DNA from 4 places in the Pseudoalteromonas sp. CO325X genome. Region 2 is predicted to be linked to each of the others. Evidence: predicted binding sites of a transcription regulator. Region 2 holds the regulator's gene; each other region holds the start of a gene.
What was found. The regulator sigma-54, encoded in region 2, starts transcription at its own class of promoters, with help from an activator protein. The targets are predictions, from matches to a motif close to GTTGGCACGNNNNTNGNNT.
Positions count from the first base shown of each region.

Region 1 (4,201 bases), on a different contig from region 2:
TTTGACCCCGGCATTTTGGGTTTAGTGCTACCGTCAGCGGAAGGCACAGCACCTGCAGGTACAGAGATCTACATTGTTGGCTCTAGCTTAATTGGTGTTGGCCTATTGGGTATTGACTTGGATGTTCTAAATACTTACCCGAGTACAACCACTGACGCTAGTGGGGACTGGGGATATACTCTCTCATTACTTGATTTAGATTTACTCAGTGGTGAGGATTATTATTTCGTGACCATTGATGATGCGGGCAACTATTTAGTAAAAGATACCAATAATCAGGTGTTTGATAGTGGCTCTATTTATGAAAACTCCTCAGCAGAGCAACCTTTAGAGATCAGCGCTTCCGCTCAAGAGGTGGTGGTTGAAGAAACTGATAGTCAAAGCCATTATGCCAGTGTTGAGACTCTGGATTATGAGGCTGTAAGTTTTAGCTTAAATAATGAGCAGTTTACCGAGTTTAACCAAGTAAAAGAAATCACAGTCAGTGCCGAGCAAGCTATCAGTGAATCGGGCTTGTTAGGAGCAGAGTCAATTTTGGATAATCCCGGTGAGGCAGAAGAAGTATTAGCTCAATTTGATGATTTAGCCTCAGAGCAAACAGTAACAAGTGAGGAGCATGGCTTTGGAGGAGCCTCGCATTATGCCACTGTTGGCGAAGATGAAGTGCTCAAAGCGATGCTGGATAGCTCAGGCAAAGGCGAATTATAAAAGACAAAAAAGGGAGCTCAGGCTCCCTTTTTCAAATCAATATTTAGCTTAGTAGGTTCAGGCTTTTAAATTCTTTACGATTTTATTTTCGCTGCGGTCAATCCCACCGTCGGCAGCATAGGTTAATGAACTTGGTGCGCCGATAAGAATATCTTTGAGTTGTTTGACAGTGAGTTGAGCATTATGAGCAGCTTGGGCGTTCACTTGATTTTGCTGTTTGCATTTTAGCAATAAAGTCTGTGCATGCTCTATCATCTCTTGGTGCGGCGCTAATACCTCTTGCTCTTGCGCTTTCAATAGCTGAGCAATATGCTGGTCTTGTTGCTGAATTTGAACAAGCGCTTGCTCTTTTCTAGGCGTTAATTCCTTCAGCTCATCACCACTGCGCCCAGCAATAGCGCTCAGCTCGTCTTCAAGTAGCTGTAGCAAGTTTTGTAAACTTGAGAGCTGTTGGCCGAGAGCTACACTAAGTGCTGAATCAGCCATACAAATCGAACTCAAACGCAGCGATGTTTTTAGCAAGCTTTTCGCTATCTACTTGATATTTTCCTTCACTGATAGCTTGCTTTAATTCGTCAACCTTTTGTTGATCGAACCCTGATGAGCGCTCAGCTTTTTCTTGCAAAGACTTCATTTGCTTTGCTTGTGGGGTAAGGCTTACTGAATCTGCTGCAGCCTTAGTACTGGCTTTTGCATTTGCCTCATTACCTTGAGTTTGCGTTTGGTTGAGCTTTTGTTGCTCCACTTTATTTTGTGGTGTGTTGTACACCGAGCCTTGCTGGCCTTTGTTGACTTGATTCACCATCACTAATTACCTAAGCTATATTGACCTTTGCACTGTTTATCGGCCATTCTAGCCAATACTTTAGCATAAAATTTAAATATTAACCGCCACGGTTTCCACTGCTGTTACTTTGGCATTGATTAGCCGGCCAGACTTTACATTACGCACGCGAATATTATCGCCGACACCGCCATCTTCTAGCGCTTCTCCAGATGTTTTTATAGTGAGTCCGTTAAAGCGGGCAATAATGCTCACATTATCGCCCTTACACACCATGCACAACTGATTCATACTAATTGGCAATCCTCTGCGAATACTGCGTTTACTACGGCTGCCGACAATAACTTCTGGCTGCTCTATGTAGCGAGCGCGAACAAAATGTTGCGGACGCTGCTCCGTAGTTAAATCATCAGCACTAATAATTTGCCCACGGGCAATGTGATCATTGGCGACCACGATAGTAGAGAGCTTACTGATGCGTACATGGACATACTGACTCCAAAGAGCAGGACTTGGACACTTAAGTTTTACTGTTACCTGCCGATTAAATGGCGGAGCGCTAGCCGTAGAGGCTTGCGGTGTTACTGCACACTCTCTAGGACCGATGCGCGCATCTAAGTCCATCGCTTGCACTTGCAGCTCTTGATCGGGCTGAATGTGCGCTTGCTCTGTGATGTATTGCTCAGCAAGCGTTTGCAAAGCGTGGCGATCATAGCGCTGTTGTTGGCTGTTGTTTGCCTCAGCCGTTGAGCTTATTAATACACCGGCTATTAACCATAAGCTTTGGAAAAGTTGAATTTTTTTGAACATACTCACCATGTTTCGACTATGCTTATTGGGTAAAACAGGGTATAACTACGAAGCGTCAAAAACTGGGCGTTCTAGCGTAGTTATACTAACGTATGAAGCTAAGAAGCAAAATGCGTTCCTATTTGGCGCGAGTGTGCGAAGTTGTAAATTAATGCTAGGAGAATCCGATGGCTGGCATTTTAGATTCTGTCAATCAACGAACCCAACTTGTGGGTCAAAACCGCCTTGAATTATTGCTGTTTAAACTAAAAGGACGCCAGCGGTTCGGGATCAACGTTTTTAAAGTTAGAGAAGTCCTTCAGTGTCCACCACTAACAAATATGCCGAAAACGAATTCTTATATTCGTGGGGTAGCGCATATTCGTGGACAAACCATTTCTATCATCGATTTGTCTATGGCAGTAGGCGGTCCGGCCATCACTGATATTGAAAATTGCTTTATTATTATCGCCGAATATAACCGCTCTGTGCAGGGGTTTTTGGTGGGTGGCGTTGAGCGTATCGTCAATATGAACTGGGAAAAGATTATGCCACCGCCGTCAGGTGCGGGGCGTTATTCTTACCTTACCGCAGTGACTGAGATTGATGACGAGCTCGTAGAAATCTTGGATGTCGAAAAAATTCTTGCAGAGATCAGCCCTGTTAATACCGAGGTCAGTGAGGGCATTGCCTCAGATGGCGAGATGCAGAAAGATCTCGGTGAGCGTATTGTGTTTATTGCCGATGACTCTGCCGTGGCGCGTAATCAAGTAAAACGGGCACTGGAGCCTCTCGGGGTGCAAACTGAGCTGGCGAAAAACGGTAAAGAGGCCCTGCTGCGATTAAAAGAAATAGCGAAGCTCGACTGCAAAGATGATATCACTGAGCGAGTGGCGTTACTGATATCGGATGTGGAAATGCCAGAGATGGACGGCTATACCTTAACAGCAGAGGTCAAAGCGGATCCGAAGCTGGCACCATTGCATGTGATACTGCACACCTCTTTAAGTGGCGTATTTAACCATGCGATGATAGAAAAAGTTGGGGCAGATGATTTTATTGCCAAATTTAACCCCGACGAACTGGCTACAGCAGTTAAAAAGTGGGTGCATTGTGATTAATGCCGCCTTGTCTTGTAACCGCTTCAAGTGAGTTAGGTGAGAGTAATTTGGAAAATAAGCATTTAGAGCTCGGTGAATACAACCAGTTTCGTGCATTTTTAGAACAGCAGTGTGGCATTGTGCTGGGTGATAACAAACTTTATTTAGTTAAAAGTCGCTTGGCTCCGCTGATGGCTCGCTTTAGCGTTGAATCTTTGTCGCAGTTGGTTAGTAAAACGTTGAGCCCGCATGAGCGGCAACTTCGTGCCGCTGTTGTTGATGCCATGACCACCAATGAAACATTGTGGTTTCGCGACTCTTATCCGTTTGAATTATTGAAGACAAAGCTCTTACCTGAGTGCAAAGATTTACGTCGGCCGGTAAAAATTTGGTCGGCGGCCAGTTCTTCAGGGCAAGAACCCTACTCAATAGCGATGTCAGTGGCCGAATATCAACAGTCCCGCCCAGGTCAACTGTCCTCGGGAGCGCAAATAATCGGTACGGATATCTCTAATACCATGCTCGATATTTGTAAAAATGCTGAGTATGACTCATTGGCATTGGCTCGAGGGCTCAGTGCTGAAAGACGCAAAAAGTTTTTTAGCGATAGCGGCAACGGTATGGCTAAAGTTAATGACAATGTAAAACGTATGGTGAGCTTTCGCCATTTGAATTTACTGGATTCATATGCGTTGCTGGGTAAGTTTGACATTATCTTTTGTCGCAACGTCCTTATTTATTTTTCTCCGGAAGTAAAAGCCAAGATCATTGGTCAATTCGCGCAAGCGCTTAACCCTAAGGGATATTTGTTTTTAGGAGC
Region 1 covers NZ_SGPG01000009.1:57,169-61,369, reverse strand. The annotation lists gene EXT46_RS03005 (retention module-containing protein) at 1-708, shown strand, start outside; gene flgN (flagellar export chaperone FlgN) at 766-1,194, opposite strand; gene flgM (flagellar biosynthesis anti-sigma factor FlgM) at 1,187-1,513, opposite strand; gene flgA (flagellar basal body P-ring formation chaperone FlgA) at 1,586-2,302, opposite strand; gene EXT46_RS02985 (chemotaxis protein) at 2,470-3,402, shown strand; gene EXT46_RS02980 (protein-glutamate O-methyltransferase CheR) at 3,450-4,201, shown strand, end outside.
Region 1: a site for sigma-54 is predicted at 2,406-2,424, ahead of flgA (flagellar basal body P-ring formation chaperone FlgA). Genes of this name have one in related genera too.

Region 2 (4,201 bases):
AGCACTTTTTCACGGATCATCTCCGCCAACTGGTGAACGCTGAGCTCAGTTGTATCAATAATAAAGTCGGCGTGGGAGATGAGTACATCAAGAAGCTGCTTCTCTTCACGAATAGCGACATCCAACGTCATATTTTGCATTGATAAGGGGTGTAGCCGACGAGTTTCAGAGAAACGCTTAATCAACGTTTGTTCGTCACTATCAAGGTAAAATAGCGAAGGCTTAGCAAACTCAGGCAGATAAGCGAGAATGTCGTTAAATTCATGCTGCTCTTTGGGCAAATTGCGCACGTCGATACTGACGGCAATTTTGTCATAATTTGCCGAAACACTGCGCACCAAAGAGGGGAGTAAAATAACCGGGATGTTATCTACGCAATAGTACCCAAGGTCTTCGAGCACCCGTAACGCGACTGATTTTCCAGAACCCGAGCGACCACTGACAATGATAAGTTCCATCCGACAACTCCTTGTTTTACCCCAAGACGCACATTTAAACGACACCATGAATCAATACGGCGCGCATTAGTCGGCGATCAATTGATAAAGCTCTTGATCGCTGCTGGCTGAGCGCAGTTGTTTACACAGTTGTTTGTCTTTTAGTTTATCAGCAATTGTCGCTAAGGTCTTCAGGTGTTGTTCAGTCTCATTGGCCGGCACTAAAAGTGCGACAAAGATATCCACCGGAAGGTTATCAATGGCATCAAAGTTAATGGCTTCGCGATTAGTTACAACAATGGCAATGGTACTGTCGATACCATCGAGACGGCCGTGCGGAATAGCAACGCCTTTACCTATACCGGTACTGCCCAGCTTTTCGCGGGTCAGCAAAGCATCAAGTACCGATTGCTCGCTGAGGTGAGGGCTGTGCTGATGTGCCACCTGAGAGAGGTACTCCAGCATTCTTTTTTTGCTATTAAAAAGGACCGCAGCTTTGCTGCAGTCCTTGCTAAAGAGTGAATCTAGGTTCATGTTAGTGACGAGATAATTTCTCTTTATGTTTAATCACTTGACGGTCGAGCTTATCAATTAAGCCGTCGATCGCCGCATACATATCCTGGTGCTCTGCGGTTGCGAACAGTTCACCACCGTTAACGTGAAGAGTAGCTTCTGCTTTTTGTGTTAGTTTTTCAATATCAAGAATGACATGCACATTATTTATATGGTCAAAGTGACGCTCTAATTTTGCAAATTTGCTATTCACATAGTTGCGAAGAGAATCAGTGATTTCTACGTGACGACCGGTAAGATTTAATTGCATAAGCATTTTCCTTCTTGTCTAACGTCTATATCAAACTTTTACGCTGATTTGACGGTGGAATGGCTAGCGATTCACGATATTTAGCTATCGTGCGCCGAGCCACTTTAATTCCTTGCTCGGCTAGTACGTCGGCAATCTTGCTATCACTCAACGGCTTAGCAGGATTCTCCGCAGCTACTAGCTTTTTGATCAATGCTCGAATCGCTGTGGACGAGCATTCACCTCCGTTTTCGGTTGTAACATGGCTGGAGAAAAAGTACTTCAGCTCAAAAATACCCCGTGGTGTATGCATATACTTTTGGGTGGTCACACGGGAAATCGTTGACTCATGCATTTCCACCATTTCGGCAACGTCATTAAGCACCATTGGCTTCATTGCCTCTTCACCATGTTCAAAGAATGCCTGTTGTTGTTGAACAATGCAATTAGTTACTTTAAGTAGCGTATCATTGCGTTGCTCCAAGCTCTTTATAAACCATTTCGCTTCTTGTAAATGCGAGCGAATAAATTGACTATCACTTTGCGACTTACAGCTTCGCGACATTGATGCATAGTGATCGTTAACGCGGATCTTAGGCATACTATCTGGGTTTAATTCAACCACCCAGCGGCCTTTAACTTTCTTCACCGATACATCTGGAATCACATACTCTGACTGCTCTCGCACAATCGTGGCTGCAGGAGTTGGATTTAAACTGTGTATCAGTGTCATCACCTCTTTTAACTGCGCTTCTTTAAGCTTAGTCTTTTTCATCAAGGTGCGATAGTCACGACTACCAAGCAAATCAATATAGTTACAAATTACCTCTTTGGTCTCTTCAAGCCAAGGAGTTTGTGGGTCAAATTGCTTGAGCTGGATCAACAAGCACTCTTGTAAAGAACGCGCACCAATTCCTACTGGATCAAAGAGTTGGATACGCTTAAGGACGGCTTCAATTTCATCGAGCTCGATACCATCGTCTTGTTCGTCATGGTTCAAGCTTTCCAGCAGATCTTCACAACTGACCGTTAAAATGCCGTTGTCATTGATGGCTTCAATGATGGCTGTGGCGATGGCCTCGTCGGTGGCACTAAAAGGTGTTAATTGCAGCTGCCACATCAAATAATCGTGCAGCGACTCGGTGGTTTCGCCTTGATAGATAGACTCATCTTCTGGCATAGGCCCAGAGGAGGCAACGGGAGCCGCACTAATATACTCATCCCAAGACACATCCATGGGCAAGTCCTCACTGATGGACTCGTTGTTCATGGCATCAGCACTTTCAACTTCATCTTTGCTGGCACTGGCCGTCTCGGCGATGTCGTTATTTTGGCTGTCGGACGTCGACTCTTTTTGCTCTTGGTTGTCGTTATTGTCGGCGTAATTGTCTTCTTCAACTTCAAGTAATGGGTTGGCGTCCAACGCCTCTTGAATTTCTTGTTGGAGATCCAAAGTACTGAGCTGCAACAGGCGAATCGCTTGCTGCAATTGTGGGGTCATTGTTAATTGCTGGCCTAGGCGCAGCTGTAATGATTGCCTCATGTATCTCTAACAATCCTTTAATCGTTATAATCTAAACTGCTCACCCAAATAGACGTCGCGAACCGTTTGATCGGCAAGAACTTGCTCTGGAGTGCCGGAAGCAATGAGCTCGCCATGGGAAACAATGTATGCGGTTTCACATACGTCTAGGGTCTCTCGCACATTGTGGTCGGTGATTAATACACCAATGCCACGATTGCGCAGATGCTCTATGATTTTCTTTATATCTAACACTGAAATAGGGTCGACACCAGCAAAAGGTTCATCCAACAAGATAAACTTGGGGTTTGCCGCCAATGCTCGCGCTATTTCTACCCGGCGACGTTCGCCACCAGATAACGCCATTCCTTGTGAGTCTCGAATGTGCTGTATATTGAACTCATCAAGCAGGCCCTCAAGCTCGCTTTCACGCTCGGCTTTGCTTAAGCCCTTGCGGGTTTCTAGGATGGCCATCAAATTTTGAAAAACTGTCAGCTTTCGAAAAATAGATGACTCTTGCGGTAAATAACCAATACCTAAGCGCGCACGAGAATGCATCGGCATCAAGGTGATATCCTCATCATCAATACTGATGGTGCCTTTATCACTGGGTACCAAGCCGACTATCATGTAAAAAGTAGTTGTCTTACCGGCTCCATTAGGGCCGAGCAAGCCGACGATACTACCCGCTTGCACCTCTAAGCCAACACTTTTGACGACCTCCCGGCCTTTATAGCTTTTCGCTAGTTTTTGTGCTTTAAGAGTCGCCATTATTGCTCTTTCTCCGGCGTATCGTCACTTTGTGGTGTTAATGTTGTGCGCACTCGTGTGCTGGAGTTTTCATCTTTTTCAGCGGTGATCAGCTGTTTGGCAATATCATAGCTTATGGTTTCGGCAACGATATGCTGGTCGGCCATGGCAATCTTGGCATCACCTTGAATTTTAAGGGTTTCAGAGGCGACATCATAACGAATTTCCAGCGCCTGTGCAGAAATCTCTGTGCCATCTTCCATCACTTCGGTGTACACGGCTGGTGAGCCGGTGGCTACGAGCAATTGCTTGTTATCCCCCAATTCTGGACGACGGTGAGCTTCAAGGCGGTCAGCTTTTATTTCCCGTTTGCCGTGAACAATATGCACGTTCTTATCAAAAATAGTGATATTTTCTTTGATCAGTGCTTGTTGTTTGTCGGCATCAATTAACACTTCCTTGGCGGTGATTTGCTCAGCAATCGCGCTGGCAGAGCACAAGCCAATTGCGATGGATGTAATTAATGCACTGATTTTATTGGTCATAATATATTGTTCGCGTATGTTCTGTTAATTCAACTATCTCTGTATTGAGGTCTGCTTTCAAGCCTTGCCCAGTGATCTTCATATTCGGGCCACTTAATACTACAGCCTGCTCGGACTCCATGCGCTGGCTATCTATATCAACTTG
Region 2 covers NZ_SGPG01000020.1:119,817-124,017, forward strand. The annotation lists gene rapZ (RNase adapter RapZ) at 1-458, opposite strand, end outside; gene ptsN (PTS IIA-like nitrogen regulatory protein PtsN) at 525-971, opposite strand; gene hpf (ribosome hibernation promoting factor) at 973-1,260, opposite strand; gene EXT46_RS10510 (RNA polymerase factor sigma-54) at 1,286-2,782, opposite strand; gene lptB (LPS export ABC transporter ATP-binding protein) at 2,807-3,532, opposite strand; gene lptA (lipopolysaccharide transport periplasmic protein LptA) at 3,532-4,056, opposite strand; gene lptC (LPS export ABC transporter periplasmic protein LptC) at 4,046-4,201, opposite strand, start outside.

Region 3 (4,201 bases), on a different contig from region 2:
AGAAATGAACGTGCCCGATGACGCGCAGTCTATTACTGTGTCGCAAGACGGAGAGGTTTCGGTGCGCGTAGCCGGGCAGGCGGACAATGTGGTGATTGGTCAGTTGGTGATCAGTGACTTTATTAATCCGTCGGGTCTTGAGCCCATGGGCCAGAACCTGTATACCGAAACTGCCGTCAGTGGCGCTCCGGTGCAAGGTAACCCGGGAGTAGACGGCTTGGGTATTATTGTTCAAGGAGCATTGGAAACCTCGAACGTTAATGTGACCGAAGAGCTGGTCAACTTAATTGAAACACAGCGTGTTTATGAGATGAACTCTAAAGTGATTTCATCTGTAGACCAGATGCTCAGCTATATTAATCAGCAGCTATAAGTGGGGGCATTATGATTAGGCCAATTGCACTATCAATTACTTTTGTACTTGCTACAGGGTGTGTTTCTACACAAAACTCCCATGTTGTCGAAAACGACCCTTACTATGCGCCGATGTATCCGCAGGAAGCAACACAAAACATGACCCAAAGTGGCGGCCTTTTCAATCCCGTATTGGCGAACGATTTGTATGCCGATAAGAAAGCGTTGCGTACTGGAGATATCATTACTGTGGTACTGCGTGAGTCAACGCAAGCATCAAAAACGGCAAAAACGGAAACAGACAGGGAGACCGAGCTGGGGTTAGAGCCGGTTATTGGTTTAGGCGGCAATCCGGTCAATATCGGTGGAGATAGCATTCAAATGGGTGTGAACTCAGATGCTTCGTTCACCGGCGACGCTAAATCTAATCAATCCAATAGTTTGTCAGGCAATATTTCCGTGAATGTGATGCGTGTGCTGCCCAATGGTAACCTGGTGATTCGTGGCGAAAAATGGTTAACGCTTAATACTGGGCAGGAGTTTATTCGCTTAGAAGGCATTGTTCGCCCAGCTGATGTGAGCTCCGAAAACACCGTAGAAAGTAGCCGTATCGCTAATGCGCGTATTCAATATTCTGGCAAAGGCGAGCTGCAAGAAACGCAAAGTGCCGGTTGGCTATCACGGTTCTTTATGAGCACTTTGTTCCCATTCTAAGGAGTCCAGTCATGAAATGGTTAAACCTTATCGTGTTCTGCATGGCGTTGACTAGCTGGCAAAGTTTTGCCGAGCGTGTCAAAGATGTGGCCATGGTTGAGGGCGTACGTAGTAACCAGTTAGTGGGTTATGGTCTGGTTGTGGGTCTGCCTGGCACGGGAGAGAAGAGCCGCTTTACCGAACAAAGCTTTAAAGCGATGTTGAATAACTTTGGCATTACTTTGCCGGCCAACCTCAAGCCAAAGATTAATAATGTTGCAGCGGTTGCCGTTCATGCGGATATGCCGGCGTTTATCAAACCCGGCCAGAGTATGGATGTCACTGTCTCTTCAGTAGGCAGTGCTGAGAGCCTACGCGGTGGTACCTTATTGCAAACCTTCTTGAAAGGTGTCGATGGTAATATTTATGCTATTGCTCAAGGTAGTTTAGTTGTCAGTGGATTAGGCGCGCAAGGGCTTGATGGCTCACGTGTGGTGGTCAATACGCCAACTGTGGGGCGAATTCCTAATGGCGGCATTGTCGAGCGCGCGATCCCAAGCCCCTTTACCCAAGGGGATTACATTACCTTTAACCTTAATCGTCCTGACTTTACTACCGCGAAGCGCTTATCCGATACCATTAATAATCTCGTCGGGCCGAATACCGCAATGGCAATGGACGCGGCGTCAGTGCGCGTAACTGCCCCACGTGATGTTTCGCAACGAGTCGCTTATTTATCGACGCTGGAGAACCTTGAATTCACTCCTGCCGATAATGCTGCGAAAATCATTGTCAACTCCCGTACCGGTACCATAGTGATTGGCAAAAATGTTAAGTTGCAGCCAGCGGCTATTACTCATGGCGGGCTCACGGTGACCATCGCCGAAAATGCAGAAGTGTCGCAGCCTAATGCATTGGCCGAGGGTGAGACGGTGGTTACCAATCAAAGTATTATTGATGTGCGTGAAGACGACTCGCGTGCCTTTGTTTTTGACCCCGGGGTGAGTTTAGATGATCTTGTGCGCGCAATTAATGAAGTGGGCGCCGCACCGGGAGATTTAATGGCCATTCTTGAGGCGTTAAAAGAGGCTGGTGCTATTAATGGTCAGTTGGTGGTCATTTAAATCTGATACTGCAACAGCAAACCCCAAGTGCCCAAAGCCTTGGGGTTTGCTGTTTTTATAGCCATCTAAGTTCTTGTTAATCAGAGCTATAAAGTCAGTGGTACGTTTTTTGCTTTAGTTTTTGCATCTAGTCATAACTTTGTCAGTCTTATGGATGCTAACCAACTGCAAACGCAAAGCGTCTTCGATCTCAATAGCTTAGATAAGCTTCGTCAAGATGCGTTAAAACAGCCAGCCGGCAGCGACGGCGAGCGCGCGGCCCTAAAGCAAGCAGCGCAGCAGTTTGAGTCTATCTTTACGCAAATGCTGCTCAAAAGCATGCGCAAAGCCAATGAAGCCTTCGAAGACGAAGACAGTCCGTTTAATGCCAGCAGCGTTAAATACTTCCAAGACATGCATGATCAGCAGCTTTCCAGTGAGTTATCGGCGAATGGCTCACTGGGCTTGGCCGATTTGATTGTGCAACAGTTATCGCCACAAAAAGACAGCTATATGCCTGCGTCAGCTTTGCGTGATGCGCGGTTAAACAACGCGCAAGTGAAAACTCAAGAACAATACACTGAGGCATCTCCTATCGCTCACAAAGCCGATTTCGCCAATGCCAAGGAGTTTGTCGAAGGGGTGTGGGACGTTGCCCGTCAAGCAGCTGGTAAAATCGGTGTGCACCCCGGTGTTATGGTTGCTCAAGCAGCATTGGAAACTGGTTGGGGCAAGCACATTATTAAAACTGCGAGCGGCGAAAGTTCGAACAATTTATTTAATATCAAAGCGCACCGTGACTGGCAGGGGGAAGCGACTGTTAAACCAACATTAGAGTATGAAGGAGGAGTTGCGGTTCAGCGTAAAGAACCGTTCCGAGTGTATGACTCTATTAAACAAAGTTTCGATGATTTTGTCTCATTTTTAAAAACTAATCCCCGTTACCAGCAGGCTTTAGATGTGGCCGATAAGCCTCATCAGTTTATCGACGCTATACAACAAGCTGGCTACGCCACCGATCCACAGTATGCAGAGAAAATTAAACGTGTGTTAGGACAAAGCGAATTACGCGCCCTAGCCGGTGATCTGCTAAGGCAAGGAGAGTAGATCATGTCATTTAACCTACTAAACATTGCCAGTTCAGGCATTCGTGCCAATACCGAGCTGCTTAATACTACCAGTAAAAATATTGCCAATATTAATACCGAAGGCTACGTGCGCGAGCGTACAGAGCATGGCACCACCTTCGACAATCAGGTCGGCCGTGGGCAAACCTATCGTTTGCTCAATGAGTTTGCACAACAGCAACTCAATAGAGATACCTCTAATCGCTCCTTCTTTGAGCGCTTTATGGAGGAAGCACAGCGTATTGATAGCCAGTTCTCTGAGGAGTCCAATAGCCTGTCTACGCAAATCAATGGCATGTTTAATAATTTGCAAGAGGCGCTGAATCAGCCCTCTAACAATGTTACCCGCTCGTTGTTCTTCACCAACGCGGAAAACTTTGTTAATCAGATGGATAGGTTGTCAGGGATTGTGTCGCAACAAAAGAGTGTGGTGAATGATCAGCTTGGGATCCTTGCTGATGAAGCCAATGGCTTAATTGAGAAAATTAGTGAGCTGAACAACCAAATTACCGCTGTTCATGGCAAGAAAGATCAAGCTGATGCCAGCTCGGTCTATAACGAGCGCGACAAAGCGATTAAAGATCTTTCAGAGCTAATGAACCTAGAAACACTTGACGGACCTCACGGTGAAAAATTGGTGTTCATGTCCACAGGTGAAGCCTTGGTTATGGAAAATGGTAGCTTTAACTTGTTCTCGTTAAATGGCGACCCAGATCCGAACCTTAAGGAACTTCGCCTTGATGTGACCTCCGGGCAAGCCAATAGCTTAGAGATTGATACCAACAGCTTAAAAGGCGAGATTGGTGGCCTGTTGGCTTATCGAGATGAGGTACTTATACCGGCGCAAAATCAGCTAGGACAAATGGGCTTATCATTAGCCGACGCCTTCAATCAGCAAAACCGCTTGGGGATGGACGCCAACGG
Region 3 covers NZ_SGPG01000009.1:48,611-52,811, reverse strand. The annotation lists gene flgG (flagellar basal-body rod protein FlgG) at 1-373, shown strand, start outside; gene flgH (flagellar basal body L-ring protein FlgH) at 388-1,068, shown strand; gene EXT46_RS02940 (flagellar basal body P-ring protein FlgI) at 1,080-2,171, shown strand; gene flgJ (flagellar assembly peptidoglycan hydrolase FlgJ) at 2,322-3,257, shown strand; gene flgK (flagellar hook-associated protein FlgK) at 3,261-4,201, shown strand, end outside.
Region 3: a site for sigma-54 is predicted at 2,268-2,286, ahead of flgJ (flagellar assembly peptidoglycan hydrolase FlgJ). Genes of this name have one in related genera too.

Region 4 (4,201 bases), on a different contig from region 2:
TGCGGGTTATTCGAAGTATCTCGCTAAATCATCAGAGCCACCTATATGTTGCCCACCAATAAATACTTGCGGTACCGTATCTCTACCGGATATCGCTTTTAAGCTGGTAAGCGACGCTTGACTACCCAACACAATTTCCTCAAAAGCAAGACCGTGCTGCGTAAGCATTGTTTTCGCTTTGGTACAAAACGGGCATCCCGGCTTTGTAATAATGCTTACTGGCTGTGGCTTACTTTGTTTGGGGTTAATATAATCAAGCATAGTATCTGCATCCGATACCTCAAAAGGGTCGCCTGGTTTTTGCGGCTCGATAAACATCTTCTCGACCACGCCGTCTTTCACGAGCATGGAGTAGCGCCAGCTACGTTTACCAAAACCTAGGTCGTTCTTGTCAACCAGCATGCCCATGCCGTCAGTGAACTCGCCGTTACCGTCAGGGAGTAAGGTAATATTGTCGGCCTCTTGGTGCTCAGCCCAGGCATTCATAACAAATGTATCGTTTACCGACACGCAGACAATGTCATCTACGCCATTTTGTTTTAGTACACCTGCAAGCTCGTTGTAGCGGGGTAAGTGTGTTGACGAGCAGGTCGGTGTAAACGCGCCGGGCAATGAGAAAACCACGACCGTCTTACCTGCAAAGATATCGTTTGAGGTAAGTTGTTGCCATTGCTCGCCTTTACGCACTGCAAATGTCACCTGAGGAATTCGTTGGCCTTCGCTGTTGTTTAATGTTGTCATACTGATAATCTCCTTTCGATGTGTTGGGTACAGTGTGACAAAAGCGAGTCGATTTGTATATCAGTAAGAATTGATGACTTTGATTGTTAAAACCGAACGTTGAACGTATCTTGATTTTAAATGGTACGCAGGAAGTGCTGAGCCAGGCTATTGGCTCAGTAACACTAAGTCGTTGAGTTGAATATTCGCTAGTGGCCGTTTACCAATATTAGTGGCAATGGCACTGTGTTGGTAAAGCTGATTCACTTCTACACGATGTAAGGTAGTTACCTGACGTGGCAAATGTTTGCCTGCATAGGTGGTGAGGTTGCTGCTATGTGCCAAAGTGAGTTGCTGGCCCATCATTAAGCCGTTGGCTTTACCTAAGTTGACAACTACTTGGTCACCATCAATATGCTGAATTAAGCCACGGGTCGGTAGGCAGCGCAGCTCATTGTTAAGGTCAAACATCACTTTTTCACTGAGCGCAGTAATGGCTCGTCCGTATTGGCTCTGCCAAAAAGTGCCACTGTTTACATCGATACGAGCGGTTTTTTCAAATTGCCAAGGCCCTTGAGTTTGATAGGCTTTTTGCCATATTTTTTCAAAGCTCAAGGCATCGAATAACGCAAACTCTACATTAAAATAGCGGTTATAGCTTTCGTCCTGCCAAAATGCATAATCATTATTTAATTGCTTGCCGGTGGAAATATCGGTGATTTGCGAAAGTAACACGTACTGACTGTTACTTTTGTCGCGAATATATTCCAGTACGTTTTCATCATACTGAAATTGCTGTGTAAAGAAGGGGCTAACATCCACCGCTTCTTTAAAATAAGGAATAGGCAGCATTGCTAGTTGCGTTTGGCTCATAATTGCGTAGAGCTGCTTAGTAAAAGCTGGGGCCACGTCAAATATTTGACCATAACGAGCTTGCTGTGGATTGTCCAATGCCGTGCGTGTGAGAGCAAAGTGGCTAACAAAGTCTTGTTCAGGGCATTGCTGTGGGTTGTCTAACACTTCAATTTGCATGGTGACACTGATCATGCCATCACTTTGTTGCTCTTCGAGCAGCTGCATTTGTTGTACTTGACCATGTGCTTGCAAAGAAAGGTGATCCTGAGTGAGCACGCCGTTAGTCAAGGTCTGCACACTGGATAGCTCCAGCCCTGAATATAATAACGCCTGTTTTATAGCGTCGCTGACCGCGCTGGCGCGTGCTGTTTCAGTATCTCCATCCTCTAAAGTCGCAACCCCTGTGGTTTGCAACCATTGGGCGCTGACACTCGGGCTTATTAGTGCAATCATCAGTGCGCACACAGATGCCAAATATCGCATAGTTATCCCACCTAAAAATGTTCTTGCAACAAAGACAGCAAAGAACATACCAACTCCCCCTGTAATAGTGGCATTTATCGTGCATACTACTGAGCATAGGTTTAGAGACAATCAATGTGGAGCAAAACATGCTACGAATGATGATACTGCTGATCAGCACATGGAGCATGCTCGGTTGCAGCAGCGTGTTTGATAAGCACGTTGAATATGCCATCGAGCAGCCTGACAATTATCCGATTTTACGTGCGATTGGCTACGCGCCTATTGCACCGCAGCCCGGTGAAAGCGCCCAGCAAAAATCGCTGATGGCGATGAAAGCTTCAAAGATAGAAGCTTACCGGGAGTTGGCGGAGCAGGTTTATGGCCAGCAAATGCAAGGGCAAACCACCGTTGCCAATGCCATTGCTGGAGATGATGTACTGCAGGCACGGGTTCAAGGGGTGATCCGAGGGGCTCGAGTTAAACGCAGTTATGTTGTTGGCGACAGTTATGCGACTGAATTAGAACTGGATATGAAGCTAGTACACGATCTTTACATTACTCAGAGTAAACCTCGCAAGGTAAAAAAGGTCACTTACTACTGAGGTGCTTGCTGATATATAACATTGCCCCAAGTGTACGCCTGTGCGCTTGGGTTTTATCTTTTCTTGCCTTTATACACCTGCATTTTTGCTTTAATTGCTAATATCAAACTTATTCTAAGCACCTCTTTATACTGCATTTACGGCCAACATCGGGTGCTGCAGAACTGAAAATCACTGCTATGCTTTAATAAATCAAACCCATTGCGTCCTAAGCGGTGCGCAGAAACTATGTAGGCTTTTAGGACGTAGTGAGCAGTGCGAAAATTATAAATAAAATACGGTGGCTGGGGCTAGGTTTAGTGTTCGCCATGACATTGCTCATGAGTGCCATTCACGCTGGCGCAACTATGGACAGCGACTTGTTTCAAACGCTTATGCGCAATCAATACGGTACTCAACGTTTACTGGTGGCGCAGCGCTGGCAGCAATTACTAGCTAGCTTGAGTGCGCAGCCCGAAACCCGCAAAGTGCAACTGGTCAATCAGTTTTTTGCCACGCAAGTGCGCTACCGCACCGACCAACTTCTCTACAAACAACAAGATTATTGGGCAACGCCATTAGAAACCCTGGGGCAGGGGCTGGGCGATTGTGAAGACTACGCCATAGCGAAATACGCGTCATTGAGGATGCTAGGCATCGCTGATAATAAGCTACGGCTTATCTATGTTAAAGCGCAAATAGGTGGCCCTCGCAGTCAAGAGTTTCAAGCGCATATGGTGTTGGGTTATTACCCGACACCCAGTAGCCAACCCATCATTCTCGACTCGCTGACAAGTGCTATTTTGCCAGCAGAGAAGCGCACTGATTTATATCCGGTTTTCAGCTTTAACAGTGAAGGTCTGTGGACTGCAACGTCAACCCACAGTGTGGCCGACCCTCGGGCGAGATTATCTCGCTGGCATTCGGTTTTAAAGAAAATGGAACAGCAAGGAGTTAGGTGGTGATAAAGCAAGCATCTACGGCGTCCAATGGGGCGCACCGTATATCTCTGGTGGTACAACTGTGGCTGGTGATTGTGGTTATTGCTTTGAGTGGGTTGATCAGCAGCGTACTCATTAGCGGATACAATGTTAAATCTAGCTTCACCGAAGAGCTTTATTTGAAAAACGCCGATAATGCCACAACCTTAGCGCTTGCGCTCAGTCAGATGGATAAAGACCCAGTGACCGTTGAGCTTTTCGTCTCAGCAGCCTTTGATACCGGCCACTATCAGCAGATTAAATTAGTCGATACACAGGGTGAAGTTGTGGTTGAGCGTTCGCTTACACAGCACGAACATGCCTCAGTACCTAGTTGGTTTGCACAGATGTTTGCTTTTAAGGTCGACGCCGGCGTTGCACAAATAAGCAATGGTTGGCAACAATACGGCACCTTGTATATTCAGAGTCAGCAAAGATATGCACTAGAAGCTTTATGGGACAATGTGCTCAATTTAGCCAGTGGTTTTGCCATTGTTGCGTTATTGAGCTGTATTGCTGCTTCACTCATTTTACGTTGGGTACTGAAGCCTTTAGAGCGAGTAGTCGCTCAAGCCCAAGGGTTCTCAAAAAAGCAATTTA
Region 4 covers NZ_SGPG01000009.1:74,118-78,318, reverse strand. The annotation lists gene EXT46_RS03050 (glutathione peroxidase) at 7-741, opposite strand; gene EXT46_RS03045 (flagellar assembly protein T N-terminal domain-containing protein) at 889-2,058, opposite strand; gene EXT46_RS03040 (LPP20 family lipoprotein) at 2,187-2,642, shown strand; gene EXT46_RS03035 (transglutaminase-like cysteine peptidase) at 2,951-3,586, shown strand; gene EXT46_RS03030 (LapD/MoxY N-terminal periplasmic domain-containing protein) at 3,583-4,201, shown strand, end outside.
Region 4: a site for sigma-54 is predicted at 2,094-2,112, ahead of EXT46_RS03045 (flagellar assembly protein T N-terminal domain-containing protein). Genes of this name have one in related genera too.